DNA from 3 places in the Paraburkholderia kirstenboschensis genome. Region 1 is predicted to be linked to each of the others. Evidence: predicted binding sites of a transcription regulator. Region 1 holds the regulator's gene; each other region holds the start of a gene.
What was found. The regulator LexA, encoded in region 1, represses DNA repair genes until DNA is damaged. The targets are predictions, from matches to a motif close to ACTGTATNNNNATACAGT.
Positions count from the first base shown of each region.

Region 2: the regulator LexA is predicted to act here: its motif matches at 1,674-1,691, upstream of RW095_RS29410 (putative DNA modification/repair radical SAM protein).
Region 3: the regulator LexA is predicted to act here: its motif matches at 1,734-1,751, upstream of recA (recombinase RecA).

Region 1 is NZ_CP136513.1:950,132-954,308, reverse strand. It holds gene cysT (sulfate ABC transporter permease subunit CysT) at 1-598, opposite strand, end outside; gene RW095_RS27045 (sulfate ABC transporter substrate-binding protein) at 749-1,798, opposite strand; gene lexA (transcriptional repressor LexA) at 2,111-2,761, shown strand; gene RW095_RS27035 (hypothetical protein) at 2,891-3,247, shown strand; gene RW095_RS27030 (DUF2939 domain-containing protein) at 3,361-4,032, shown strand.
Region 2 is NZ_CP136513.1:1,507,492-1,511,668, forward strand. It holds gene RW095_RS29400 (DnaJ family domain-containing protein) at 1-215, opposite strand, end outside; gene RW095_RS29405 (2'-5' RNA ligase family protein) at 857-1,462, opposite strand; gene RW095_RS29410 (putative DNA modification/repair radical SAM protein) at 1,704-2,921, shown strand; gene RW095_RS29415 (UdgX family uracil-DNA binding protein) at 2,928-4,177, shown strand, end outside.
Region 3 is NZ_CP136513.1:2,123,564-2,127,740, reverse strand. It holds gene RW095_RS32145 (sensor histidine kinase) at 1-798, opposite strand, end outside; gene RW095_RS32140 (response regulator transcription factor) at 808-1,596, opposite strand; gene recA (recombinase RecA) at 1,833-2,909, shown strand; gene recX (recombination regulator RecX) at 2,917-3,684, shown strand; gene RW095_RS32125 (DUF2889 domain-containing protein) at 3,843-4,177, shown strand, end outside.

The DNA of each region.
Region 1 (4,177 bases):
GCAACGCCGGCAACACCGCCGGCAACACCACGCGGCGAAACGTCAGCCAGCGCGATGCGCCGAGGCACGCGGCGGCCTCTTCCTGCTCGCGCTCGAACTCTTCGAGCACCGGCTGCACCGTGCGCACGACGAACGGCAAACCGATGAAGGTCAACGCGACCAGCACGCCCACCGGCGTAAAAGCCACCTTCAGACCGAGCGGCTCCAGAAACTGTCCGATCCACCCGTTGCCCGCGTACACGGCCGCGAGCGAAATGCCGGCCACCGACGTGGGCAGTGCAAACGGCAGATCGACCACGGCGTCGACGATGCGTTTGAACGGAAACCTGTACCGCACGAGCACCCATGCGACCAGAAAGCCGAACACCGCGTTGATCAGTGCGCCGCCGAGCGCGGAGAAGAATGTCAGCCGGTACGAGGCCAGCACACGCGGCGAACTGACGGCGCGCACGAACTGACTCCAGTCGAGGGACGCCGTCTTCAGAAAGGTCGCCGCGAGCGGAATCAGCACCACGAGGCTCAGATAAGCCACCGTGATGCCGAGTGTCAGGCCGAAACCGGGCAAGGCGCTTGGTTTGCGGAAGGTCAACGTGGTCATGCTCGTTACTCTTTCAGTTGATGCTCGTGTTGCCGGCCGCCTGGTCCTGATCGGCCAAAAGCGCGCCAATGGCGCGCTCCGGAAAGTGACGCGCCGTGGCGCGTCGCGTTGCCTCGGTCCACGCCTGCTGCGGCGCGGACCTCGGCTGTGTTACTGCGGCTGGTAGATCGAATCGAACACGCCGCCGTCGGCAAAGTGCGTCTTCTGCGCGTTGGCCCAGCCGCCGAACGAATCGTCGACCGTGTAAAGCTTCAGCTTCGGAAACTTCGAGGTCAGTTCGGCCGGAACCTTGTTCGAACGCGGACGGTAGAAGTTCTTCGCGGCGATTTCCTGGCCCTGCTCGCTGTAGAGGAAATTCAGATACGCTTCGGCCAGCTTGCGCGTGCCGTGCTTGTCGACGACCTTATCCACCACCGCCACCGGCGGCTCGGCCAGAATGCTCACGGACGGCACGACGATTTCGAACTTGTCCGGACCGAATTCCTTCAGCGACAGGAACGCCTCGTTTTCCCACGCGATCAGCACGTCGCCAATGCCGCGTTGCACGAAGCTGGTGGTCGCGCCGCGCGCCCCGGAATCGAGCACGCCGGCATTCTTGTACAGCTTGCCCACGAATTCCTTGGCCTTCTGGTCATTGCCGCCCGGCTGATGCGCGGCATACGCCCACGCCGCGAGATAGTTCCAGCGCGCGCCGCCCGAGGTCTTCGGATTCGGCGTCACGATCGACACGCCCGGTTTGGTCAGATCGTCCCAATCCTTGATGTGCTTCGGATTGCCCTTGCGCACCAGAAACACGATCGTCGACGTGTACGGCGACGCGTTGTCGGGCAAGCGCTTCTGCCAGCCTTTGTCGATCAAACCTTTGTTCGCGATCGCGTCGATGTCGTAAGCGAGCGCGAGCGTCACGACGTCGGCCTGCAAGCCGTCGAGCACCGAGCGCGCCTGCGCGCCCGAACCGCCGTGCGACTGCTTGAACGTGACGGTCTCGCCGGTCTTCGCCTTCCATTCCTTGGCGAAAGCCTGGTTCACGTCCTGGTAGAGCTCGCGAGTCGGGTCGTAGGAAACATTCAGCAGCGTCGTGTCGGCGGCTTGCGCGTGGCCGGCCGCGCCGAGGGCGCCGAGCGCGGCTGCCGCGCCGAACGCGAGCGCTGCGATGAGTTTTCGGCTCCTGCCTGCCCGACCCGTGTCCTGATGATTCATGTCAAGTTCTCCGCGTGTTGGTGCGCTGAAACAGCGTGTGGTGTTGTTTTGCGTCGGATCACGTGCACATGAGCGCGACTGGAAGGCCAGTCTATCGAAGCGCTTTCATCATTAAAAATAATGTTTATTCATTTTTTAATACGCAAAAGTGGTAATGACAGCCAGATAAGGCGTTGCGGCACGAAAACGGATGTTTTGACGCCGATTTACGACGTTGCAGCGAGGCGTCCACTCCCGAACTTAAAGTAAAGCTTGAATTGCGCCGGATACTGTATAAAAATACAGGCACCTGTTCATCCATACAGTGACGCCATGACCAAACTCACCGCACGACAGCAGCAGGTTTTCGATCTGATCCGCCGGGCCATAGACCGCACCGGTTTTCCGCCCACGCGTGCGGAGATCGCCGCCGAACTCGGTTTCAGCTCGGCAAACTCGGCTGAAGAGCATCTGCGGGCGCTTGCCCGCAAGGGCGTGATCGAACTCGCGGCCGGCGCGTCGCGCGGCATTCGCCTGCTTGCCGGCCCGGACGACGCGCCGCATCAGTTCACGTTGCCGCACGCCAGCATCATGCAGCTGTCGCTGCCGCTCATTGGCCGGGTTGCCGCCGGCAGTCCGATCCTCGCGCAGGAACATATCGCGCAACACTATGCGTGCGACCCGGCGCTCTTCTCGAGCAAGCCCGATTACCTGCTCAAGGTGCGCGGACTGTCCATGCGCGACGCGGGTATCTTCGACGGCGATCTGCTCGCGGTGCAGAAAAGAAGCGAGGCCAAAGACGGCCAGATCATCATTGCGCGGCTTGGCGACGACGTCACGGTCAAGCGCCTGAAGCGCCGCGCGAACGGTATCGAGCTGATTGCCGAGAACCCCGATTACGAGAACATCTTCGTTGAGACAGGCAGCGCGGACTTCGCGCTCGAAGGCATCGCTGTCGGGCTGATCCGCCCGGGCGAGTTCTGACAGCGCCGGGTCGGCTCAATGAGCAACAAGCTCAGTGCGTCATTAGTGCGTCCTCAGTGCGTCATTAGCCAACCGCCCGCCTGCTCACCGACTAAAGCAGTACTCATGTTGAATCGCCCGGAGAGACTCATGGAACGCCTTGCCCGTCTGTTGCCGTTTCGCCAGTTCGGCCGTCTGCGCCATCTGCGTAAGCTGGTGCCTTGCTCACTGATCGAAGCGTCCACGGCCGCTACCGCGTCGCTGTTCGACTCGCCCGCTCGCGGCTCCGACCTGCAGGCCGCGTTGCCGTCTTCACTACCGGCATTCGCCCGCGTTTCGCTGAATTCAGGGCTCAATACTGCGGAGCCGGAGCGCCGCGCGCCGGTGCGCGTCTACCATGGGCCGTCCCGGCTCATCATGGTCGGCACTGTGGATGCGGTGTGCCGCATGATCGACCGTTGCATCGCCGAGGAAACCAATGTCCACGGCGCGGTGTTCGAGTCCTGATGATCTGTGAGGTGTGCGGGCGCGCCGTGGCCACATGCTTTGTGGCAGCGCACGGATCGTTTCAGCGTGGCCGCGGTCCACGTTAGATCACACCTGACGGAGATTTCCGCTCGATGGCAGTTCGAACAAACAGGAAGCGCAGCGCCCGTCCGCTGATCGTCACGCTGATAGTTATCGCGGTGATCGCGGCGTTGGGCTTTGCTTATGCCTCGCCATATATCGCGCTCAATAACCTCAAACGCGCGGCCAACGCACGTGACGCGCAGACGGTGAATCGGTACGTCGATTTTCCGGCCTTGCGCGAGAGCCTGAAGCAGCAAGTCACAGGCTTGCTGACGCGCCGGCTGGACTCACATGGAAACGGCAATCCGTTGGCTGCGATCGGCGCGATGATTGGCGTCGCATTGATCGGCCCGCTCGTCGACGCGTATGCAACTCCCGACGGCGTGGCTGCGCTGCTGAACGGCATGCCGCCGCGCGGTGAGCCCGGTGAGCGGCCGAACGCTGCGCCGGTCACCGGCAATCCGCCCGTTGCCAGCGCGCCTGCGCCCGCATCGCCCGGTGCGGACATCGACGCGCCTGGCGGCGCTACCGGGAATGCGAGCGGCAACGCGACCACCAGGGGCGCCCCGCCGCAACCGCCGCAAACCACAGCCGGCTATCGCAGCCTCAACGAGTTCGCAGTCACCTACCAGCACGGCGCCGGGGACGCGCGTTACTCCGCCATCTTCATCCGCGAAGGTCTCTTCACGTGGAAGCTGGCAGCGGTCAATCTGAACGAGTGAGCGTCAGGCGCGGCGTGTCAGACCGAACACTCACGCCGCCGATCAGACTGAACGCCCACGCCGCTCACGCCCCACACTCCGCCCAACCCGCTCATCCGGCCGAACGCTCGCGTCCCGCACCAAGGCTGCATGCCTGGCGCGTGTG
Region 2 (4,177 bases), 560 kb from region 1:
TCGGCCTGCAAGTCACGCAACGCGCGCAACTGCTCCATTGCGGGCGGCACGAAGCCCGCGTTTTTCAGGATCCGGTTGGCGACGCGCACTTCTTCCGGGACCAGAGCATCATCGTCCAGGTTGAGCGGCGCGCCTGCGCCCGGCAAATCGTCGAATTCGCCCCGGGCGGCGGCGGCGGCAATACGCTGTTCGACTAACGCATCAAGCAATCTCATCTGCAATCCACTACGTTGCGGCCCAAGCATTCTATCAGGGAGCGCACACGGGTTCCTTCCGCCCGATTCACCCGACCCGCCGGCTTTTCGGATTTTGCGTATTGGGGCTCGCACGGATGCAAGCTAGGCTTCAACACTTTTTGCGCGGCACGCTCGCGGGATGCTTTGCCCGCCTGCTTCGCGGCATGCTTCTCGGCCTGCTTCGCTTGCCTGTTTGGCCCCCTCTTTCGCTTCCCTGTTTCCTGCTTTTTTGCCACCGATCATGCAATTGCAAATGACCCACTCACGCCTTAACGACGCTGCGAGAAACACTGCCACAAACACTGCGCCGCAGCCCGCAGCCCGCAGCCCTTGTGCCCGAGCGCCGCGCCCCACAACCCGCGCTCCGCGCCCGGCTTGACAGGCGCTCATTCATTACGGCATTGCGCGCCGCATGCGTAGCCGCAGCGATGTCCGCCCTGCTTTCCGGCTGCGCAGTTTTCTGCGGCGGAGCCGGCGGAAGCGGCGGTGGCTTCGCCGGCGTTTGCGCTACCGGTATGCAATTCTAGGCGCACGCGAACCACTCCCCCCAAATCACAACTGGCTTCACGCCCTCCGTTCATGTCCCTCTTCACGACCATCGAATCGTCGCGCCGTTGCCACTAGGGAGCGGCACCTTCGAGCGGCCAGCGCGCGAGCACGATATGCCGGGTACGCCCCAACAAACTGTGTATCAACGCGAAACCGCGCACATTCCAGCAGACCGGCTCCACCGGACGCGCGGCGGCCCAGGGCAAGCCGTAAGCCAACGTGACATGCGGCGTATAAGCCACTGCCGCGGAACCCGCGCGGCTTTCGATGCCACTGTTGTGCAGCGCGTCTGCCAATGCATCATGAAGCCGATGCAGACCCAGCACGCCCTCACTCCCTGTCAACACTAAGGGGCCCGGTCGCGGCTTCGAAGCGAAGCTCTCCGCCGTATCGAATTGGACGCTAAAGGGCGCCATGCGAACCGCGGCAGCCGCTTGCATGGCCGCCTCCACGTGTGCCTGCGGCAGCCCCCCCGCGAAAATGCCGAGATGACGCAGCGTGACGTGCAAACGCCCGACGGCGAGCGGCTTACTGCGGACGCGCGCCTCCCCGCAAAGCTGTTGCGCGAACTTTGAAATGCTGGCCGCCGTATCGGCGTCCGGGAAGACAGCGAAAAACAGGCCGTCTGTTGGCGTTGGCGGCGCCTCGAGCCCGGGCAACCACAGTTGTTCAGGCATCTTGTTCCTGCGTGCTGAAATCCGGCATCTACACGAATCCCCCTTCACATTGACCAAGCTGGCGAAAGCCAGCAGAAAACAAGCGGAAATCCGGCAACCCACAAGCAACCAACAGGCGACCAACACGAAGCAACAGCGCGCCAGCAAGCGCCCAAACCAAACCGCAAACCTGCCAAAAAACGCTTGCGCTTCCCTATCGCCTACGTACAATACTGTACATCCATACAGTATCGGCGGCAACGTGGAACTGCAGAAAAAGCTCGAAGTACTGGCTGATGCGGCCAAATACGACGCATCGTGCGCCAGTAGCGGCGCGCCTAAGCGCGCCTCGCGCGGCACGGAAGGTTTGGGCGCCAGCACCGGCGCGGGTATCTGCCATAGCTTCACGCCAGACGGGCGCTGCGTGTCGCTGCTGAAAATCCTGCTTACCAATTTCTGTCTGTACGACTGTCAGTACTGCGTCAACCGGCGCTCGAGCAATGTGCCACGGGCGCGCTTCACGCCTGAAGAGGTCGTGGACCTCACGCTGGACTTTTACCGGCGTAACTATATTGACGGGCTGTTCTTGAGTTCAGGCATCATCCGGTCGTCGAATTACACCATGGAGCAACTGGTGCGCGTAGCGCAGTCGTTGCGCGAAGATCACCAGTTCCGCGGCTACCTTCATCTGAAAACTATCCCGGACGCCGACCCAGAACTGATCGCCAAAGCCGGCCGTTACGCCGACCGTCTGAGCGTGAACATCGAACTGCCGACCGAAGGCAGTCTCGCGCGCCTTGCACCGGAGAAGGACGTGCGCACCATCAAGCTCGCCATGGGGTCGATCCGGCTTGCGCAGGAGGAGGCGCTTGGCGACGCAAAAGCTCCCCGGTTCACGCCTGCCGGCCAAAGCACGCAAATGATCGTCGGCGCGGATCAGACGAACGACAGCACCATCCTGCAGACCGCGGAAACGTTGTACGGGTCGTACAAGCTGAAACGCGTGTATTACTCGGCATTCAGCCCGATCCCTGACAGTCCTTCGGCCGTACCGGGCGAGGCGCCGCCGTTGCTGCGCGAACACCGGCTGTACCAGGCGGATTTTCTGTTGCGCGGCTATGGTTTCAACGTCGCGGAACTGTTCGAACAGCCGGGCAATCTGTCGCTCGACATGGACCCGAAACTCGCATGGGCGCTCGCCCATCGCGAACAGTTTCCGGTCGACCTGAACCGTGCGCCGCTTCGCATGATCGCGCGGGTGCCGGGCATCGGCATGCGCAATGCAAAGCGGCTGGTCGAATTGCGGCGCTCGCGGCGGGTGCGCTATGAAGACCTGGTGCGTCTGCGGTGTCCGCTGGAAAAGATCAAGCCGTTCGTCGTCACACAGGACTATCGCGCCGCCATGCACGACGCGTCGTCGGCTCATCTGCGGCGAATCCTGACGCCGCCGCCAATGCAAACGCAAATGCAGTTGTGGTGACGTGTCGTGCTTCATTGCATCGAGATCGAAAACCATTTTGCCGCGTGGCGTGCAGCAGCGCTCGTTGCGCTGGCTCAAGGCCTCGCACCGGAGTCGATCGAGTGGCGCATTAAAGAAGGCGCGGGTCATGATTCGCTGTCCGGACAAACGGCACTCGATTACGGTGAGACGTCCGGCAACGCGGCGCTCATGTCGGACGCCCCGACAGTCCACATCTCGAAAGAACTGTCGGCGCTGCTGCATGATGCGGCGCTCTATCGCGAGCCGGACCGGTGGGCATTCCTGTACAAGGTGCTGTGGCGCTGGCAATGCGGCGATCGCGCGGCGGCGTCGCCAGCCGACGTCGACGGCGCTAGGCTTTATCGGATGGCTAAAGCCGTGCGGCGCGCGAAGCACGACATGATTGCGTACGTGCGCTTTCGCAAGCAGAAACCGGACGCTCAAACGCCCGAGTACATAGCGTGGTACGAACCCGAACACGATGTTCTCGCGTGGGCCGCGGAACATTTCGCGCAACGCATGGGGCGCTCGTCGTGGATGATCGCGACGCCCCACGGCGCCGCATTCTGGAACGGCGAGCAATTGCATATCGAGGCGCGCCGGGCTCTGCGCCACGAACATCGCTGCGACACTGAAGACGAAGCCGAGGCGCTGTGGCTCGCGTACTACCGCAGCACATTCAATCCTGCGCGTCTGAACGAAGCCGCGCTCGAACAGCACATGCCGGTGCGGTTCTGGAAAGGGCTGCCGGAAGGTCATCTGATTCCCGCCATGATCAGCGAAGCAAAGAGCGGCGCGCGGCGCGTCGCGCAGGCGAGCGGAGTCGCGGTGCTCGGCGGCAAGTCCATTGCTGTTGAAGCCGAGTTCGCGCAGCCCGCCCGCGATCAGCCATCGTCGCTGGACGCCTGCCGGCGCTGCGACCTGTGGCGCAATGCGACGCAAGCCGTCGGCAGTTCGGGACCTCGCGACGCACGTATCATGCTTATCGGTGAGCAGCCCGGCGATCAGGAGGATCTGAGCGGCGAGCCTTTCATTGGGCCGGCGGGACAGTTGCTGGACCTCGCGATCGGCCGAGCCGGCCTATCGCGCGAGCAGCTTTATCTGACGAACGCGGTAAAGCATTTCAAGTGGGAACCTCGCGGTAAGCGCAGGCTGCACAAAACCGCCGCGCAGCGCGAGGTGGAAGCATGTTCGTATTGGCTCGAGCAGGAGTTGCAAACGGTTCGGCCGTCGGTCATCGTCGCGCTCGGCGCAAC
Region 3 (4,177 bases), 1.2 Mb from region 1:
GTTGAACGACGTCACGAGCGGCTCGATTTCCGGCGGCGCGCGACGCGCCTCCAGCGGCGACAGGTCGTCGGGGCGCCGCGCGCGGATATGCGCCTGCAATGCGTGCAGCGGCGCGAGACCGCGTGACAGGCCGAACCACACGAGCAGGATGGCGAGCGGCAGGATCACGAACTGCGGCAGGATCACGCCTTTGATGATGTCGTTGGCAAGCTGACTGCGTTTGTCGAGCGTCTCGGCGACCTGCACGAGCACGGGCTCCGCGCCGGGCGTCTGCGGAAACTCGACCGTCGTATAAGCCACGCGGATGTCGTTGCCGCGCAGCATGTCGTCGCGAAATGCGACGAGGCCCGGTTGCGGCCGGTCGTCTTCGTGCGGCAGCGGCATGTCGCGCTCGCCCGCCACCAGTTCGCCCCGCGTGCCGAGCACCTGATAGAAAACACTGTCCACGTTGTCCGTGCGCAGAAAGTCGCGCGTGGAATCGGGCAGCGTCAGTTCAGCCACGCCGTTGACCGGATGGATCTGGCGCGCGAGCACATAGGCGTCGGTTTCGAGCGCGCGGTCGAACGGTCCGTTCGCGATCGACTTGGCGACCAGATAAGTCACCGCGAGGCTCATTGGCCACAGCAGCAAGAGCGGCGCGAGCATCCAGTCGAGAATTTCGCCGAACAGCGAGCGCGGGCGGGTTTCGGCGACGGCTTCCGCTTCGTCGGGCGGGGCGAACGGATTGGCGTAGCGCTCGTCGCGCGCCTCGTCGAGATCCGCGGCGCGGGCCGTCGCGCGATCAGCGCGTGCGGACATGGGCGTGCTCTATTTGTAGTGGTGGCTCGCCGGCATCCCGCCTGACTGCGGCGACGAAGGCGAAGAAGGCGGCTCGGGTTCGGGCTCGGCGGGCGTGGACGCGGCGGCATTCGTATTGGGGCTTGCCGGCGCGACCGCCTTCTCGAGACAGTAACCGAGCCCGCGCACGGTAATGATGCGCACGCCGCTCGGCTCGATCTTCTTGCGCAGCCGGTGCACGTAGACCTCGATCGCGTTGTTGCTGACTTCCTCGCCCCATTCGCACAGATGATCGACCAGTTGCTCCTTCGAAACCAGCCGGCCGATCCGCTGCAGCAGTACTTCGAGCAGTCCGAGTTCACGCGCCGAGAGTTCGATCACCTGCTCGTTGATATAGGCGATCCGGCCCACCTGATCGAACGACAGCGAACCGTGCCGCACGACCGTCGGGCCGCCGCCCGCGCCGCGCCGCGTCAGCGCGCGCACACGCGCTTCGAGTTCGTTGAGCGCGAACGGCTTGGCCATGTAGTCGTCGGCGCCGAGGTCGAGGCCTTTGACGCGTTCGTCGACGCTGTCCGCGGCGGTCAGGATCAGTACGGGCAGATTGGAATTGCGGGCGCGCAGGCGGCGTAGCACCTCGAGCCCGGACATGCGCGGCAGGCCGAGATCGAGAATCAGCAGGTCGAAACTTTGCATGGACAGCGCGGTATCGGCCTCGACGCCGCTCTTCACGTGATCGACGGCATAGGCCGATTGGCGGAGTGATCGAACCAGACCGTCCGCGAGTATGCTGTCGTCTTCGGCAATCAGAATTCGCATGGTGCGCCAGCTCAAGGCTTGGCCGGCACCTCGGGTGTCCCCGCGGCGCACAGCGGTCTCCGAAAATTATTGTGGGTGGTTTGGGCAGCGCGACGGTAAAAATGCGCGTTCGCATGAGAATCCCGCTTGCCAAAACTACTGTTTTTTTATACAGTGTCTGGGTTTCGTGTGCTGTCCTTCAAAAGGTGGGCCGCACATCTGCCTCAGACGCCGTTCATCATAGCAAAGGACGATTCATGGAAGAAAGCAAGAAAGGCTCGGCTGGACTGACTGCTGAAAAGAGCAAGGCACTCGCTGCCGCCCTCGCGCAGATCGAAAAGCAGTTCGGCAAAGGGTCGGTCATGCGGCTCGGCGCAGGTGAGGTAGTCGAAGACATCCAGGTCGTTTCAACGGGATCGCTCGGCCTCGACATCGCACTTGGCGTCGGCGGTTTGCCGCGTGGCCGCGTGGTCGAAATCTACGGTCCGGAGTCGTCGGGTAAAACCACGTTGACGCTGCAAGTCATTGCTGAAATGCAAAAGCTCGGCGGCACGGCAGCGTTTATCGACGCGGAGCACGCGCTGGACATCCAGTACGCGGGCAAGCTCGGCGTGAACGTGAACGATCTGCTGGTCTCGCAACCGGACACGGGTGAACAGGCGCTGGAAATTGCCGACGCACTGGTGCGTTCGGGCTCGATCGACATGATCGTGATCGACTCCGTCGCGGCGCTCGTGCCGAAGGCTGAAATCGAAGGCGAAATGGGCGATTCGCTGCCGGGTCTGCAAGCGCGTCTGATGTCGCAGGCGCTGCGCAAACTCACCGGCACGATCAAGCGCACGAACTGCCTCGTGATCTTCATCAACCAGATCCGAATGAAGATCGGCGTGATGTTCGGCAATCCGGAAACCACTACGGGCGGTAACGCGCTGAAGTTCTACGCGTCGGTGCGTCTGGATATTCGCCGCATCGGTTCGATCAAGAAGAACGACGAAGTGATCGGCAACGAAACGCGCGTGAAGGTGGTCAAGAACAAGGTGTCCCCACCGTTCCGCGAGGCGATTTTCGACATCCTGTACGGCGAGGGTATTTCGCGTCAGGGCGAAGTCATCGACTTGGGCGTGCAAGCCAAGATCGTCGACAAGGCCGGTGCGTGGTACAGCTATAACGGTGAGCGTATCGGCCAGGGTAAGGACAACGCGCGCGAATTCCTGCGCGAAAATCCGGACATCGCTCGTGAAATCGAAAACCGTATCCGCGAATCGCTGGGCGTGAATGCAATGGCCGAAGCGGTGACCGGCGCAGGCGCGGAAGTCGCGGGCGAAGAAGAGTAACCATTACGTGATACGCAAGGGCCGGCCACTGTCCGATACCGGACGCAACGCGGGCGGCCCGCGTAATGACGAGAACGATTCGTTCGATCCGTCCGAATCGTTCGACGCACATGATCGCGCTGCGGGCCGTGGCCCACGGCGTAGTCAGTTTCAAAGCTCGCCTGCTAGCCGGAATTCCTCGAATTCCTCGGATCTCTCGGACCCGTTCGACACTGCGGGAACCACCACGGCCACCGAGCCTACCTATAGCCGCTCACGCGACTCACGCCGAGCATCCGGCGAGGCGAAGCCCGGGCAAAACGAAGCAAAAAAATCCCAACGTCCCGCACGTTCGCTTAAAGGTCGCGCGCTCGGCTATCTGTCGCGTCGCGAATATAGCCGCAGCGAACTCGCACGTAAGCTGAAGCCGTTCGTCGAAGAGAACGATTCGCTCGATACGCTGCTTGATACGCTGGAAGCCGAGAACTGGCTGTCCGATTCACGCTTCACCGAAAGTCTGATTCATCGCCGGTCGTCGCGGCTCGGCGCGAGCCGGATCGTCGGCGAATTAAAGCAGCATTCTGTCGATCAAACGCTCGTCGAAGAGGCGAGCGCGCAATTGCGCGAAACCGAACTCGCGCGCGCCCAGGCGGTGTGGCGCAAGAAATTCGGTGAGCTTCCGCAAACACCGGCCGAGCGCGCAAAGCAGGCGCGTTTTCTCGCATCGCGCGGTTTTTCGGGCGCCACGATCGGCAAAATCCTCAAAGGCATCGACGAAGAATGGAGCGGTGAATAGGCGCAAAGAGGGGCGTCGTCCGCGACCGCGCGCAAAGCGTCGTCGATCGCGAAACCGGCTCTGGGCGGCCTGCAGGCCGTCCGGCCGCAATCGGGGCTGTCTCAAATACCCAGTATGCTAAAATTCACGCGTTTTCCAATTCGGCCTTTCCTTTCCGCATGCCGCTTTCCTCGCCAGTGCCCCGTCAATTGCGCCATCGCCGCGCAATCAGAGCGGAAGCTTTTGAGCGAGCCGATGGCCTGTGGGATGTGGAAGCGTGCTTGACCGACGAAAAGCCACGCGATGTGGTGCTTGCGTCGGGCGTCCGGCCCAATGGTCAACCGATCCATGAACTCTGGCTTCGCATCACTATCGATCGCAAGCTCAATGTCGTCGACGCCGAGGCGTCGTCCGACTGGGTGCCCTATCCTGGGCTATGCCAAGCCAGCAATCCTGCCTACCGTGCCCTCATCGGGCTCAATCTCCTCCACAATTTCCGTCGCGATGCTGCCCG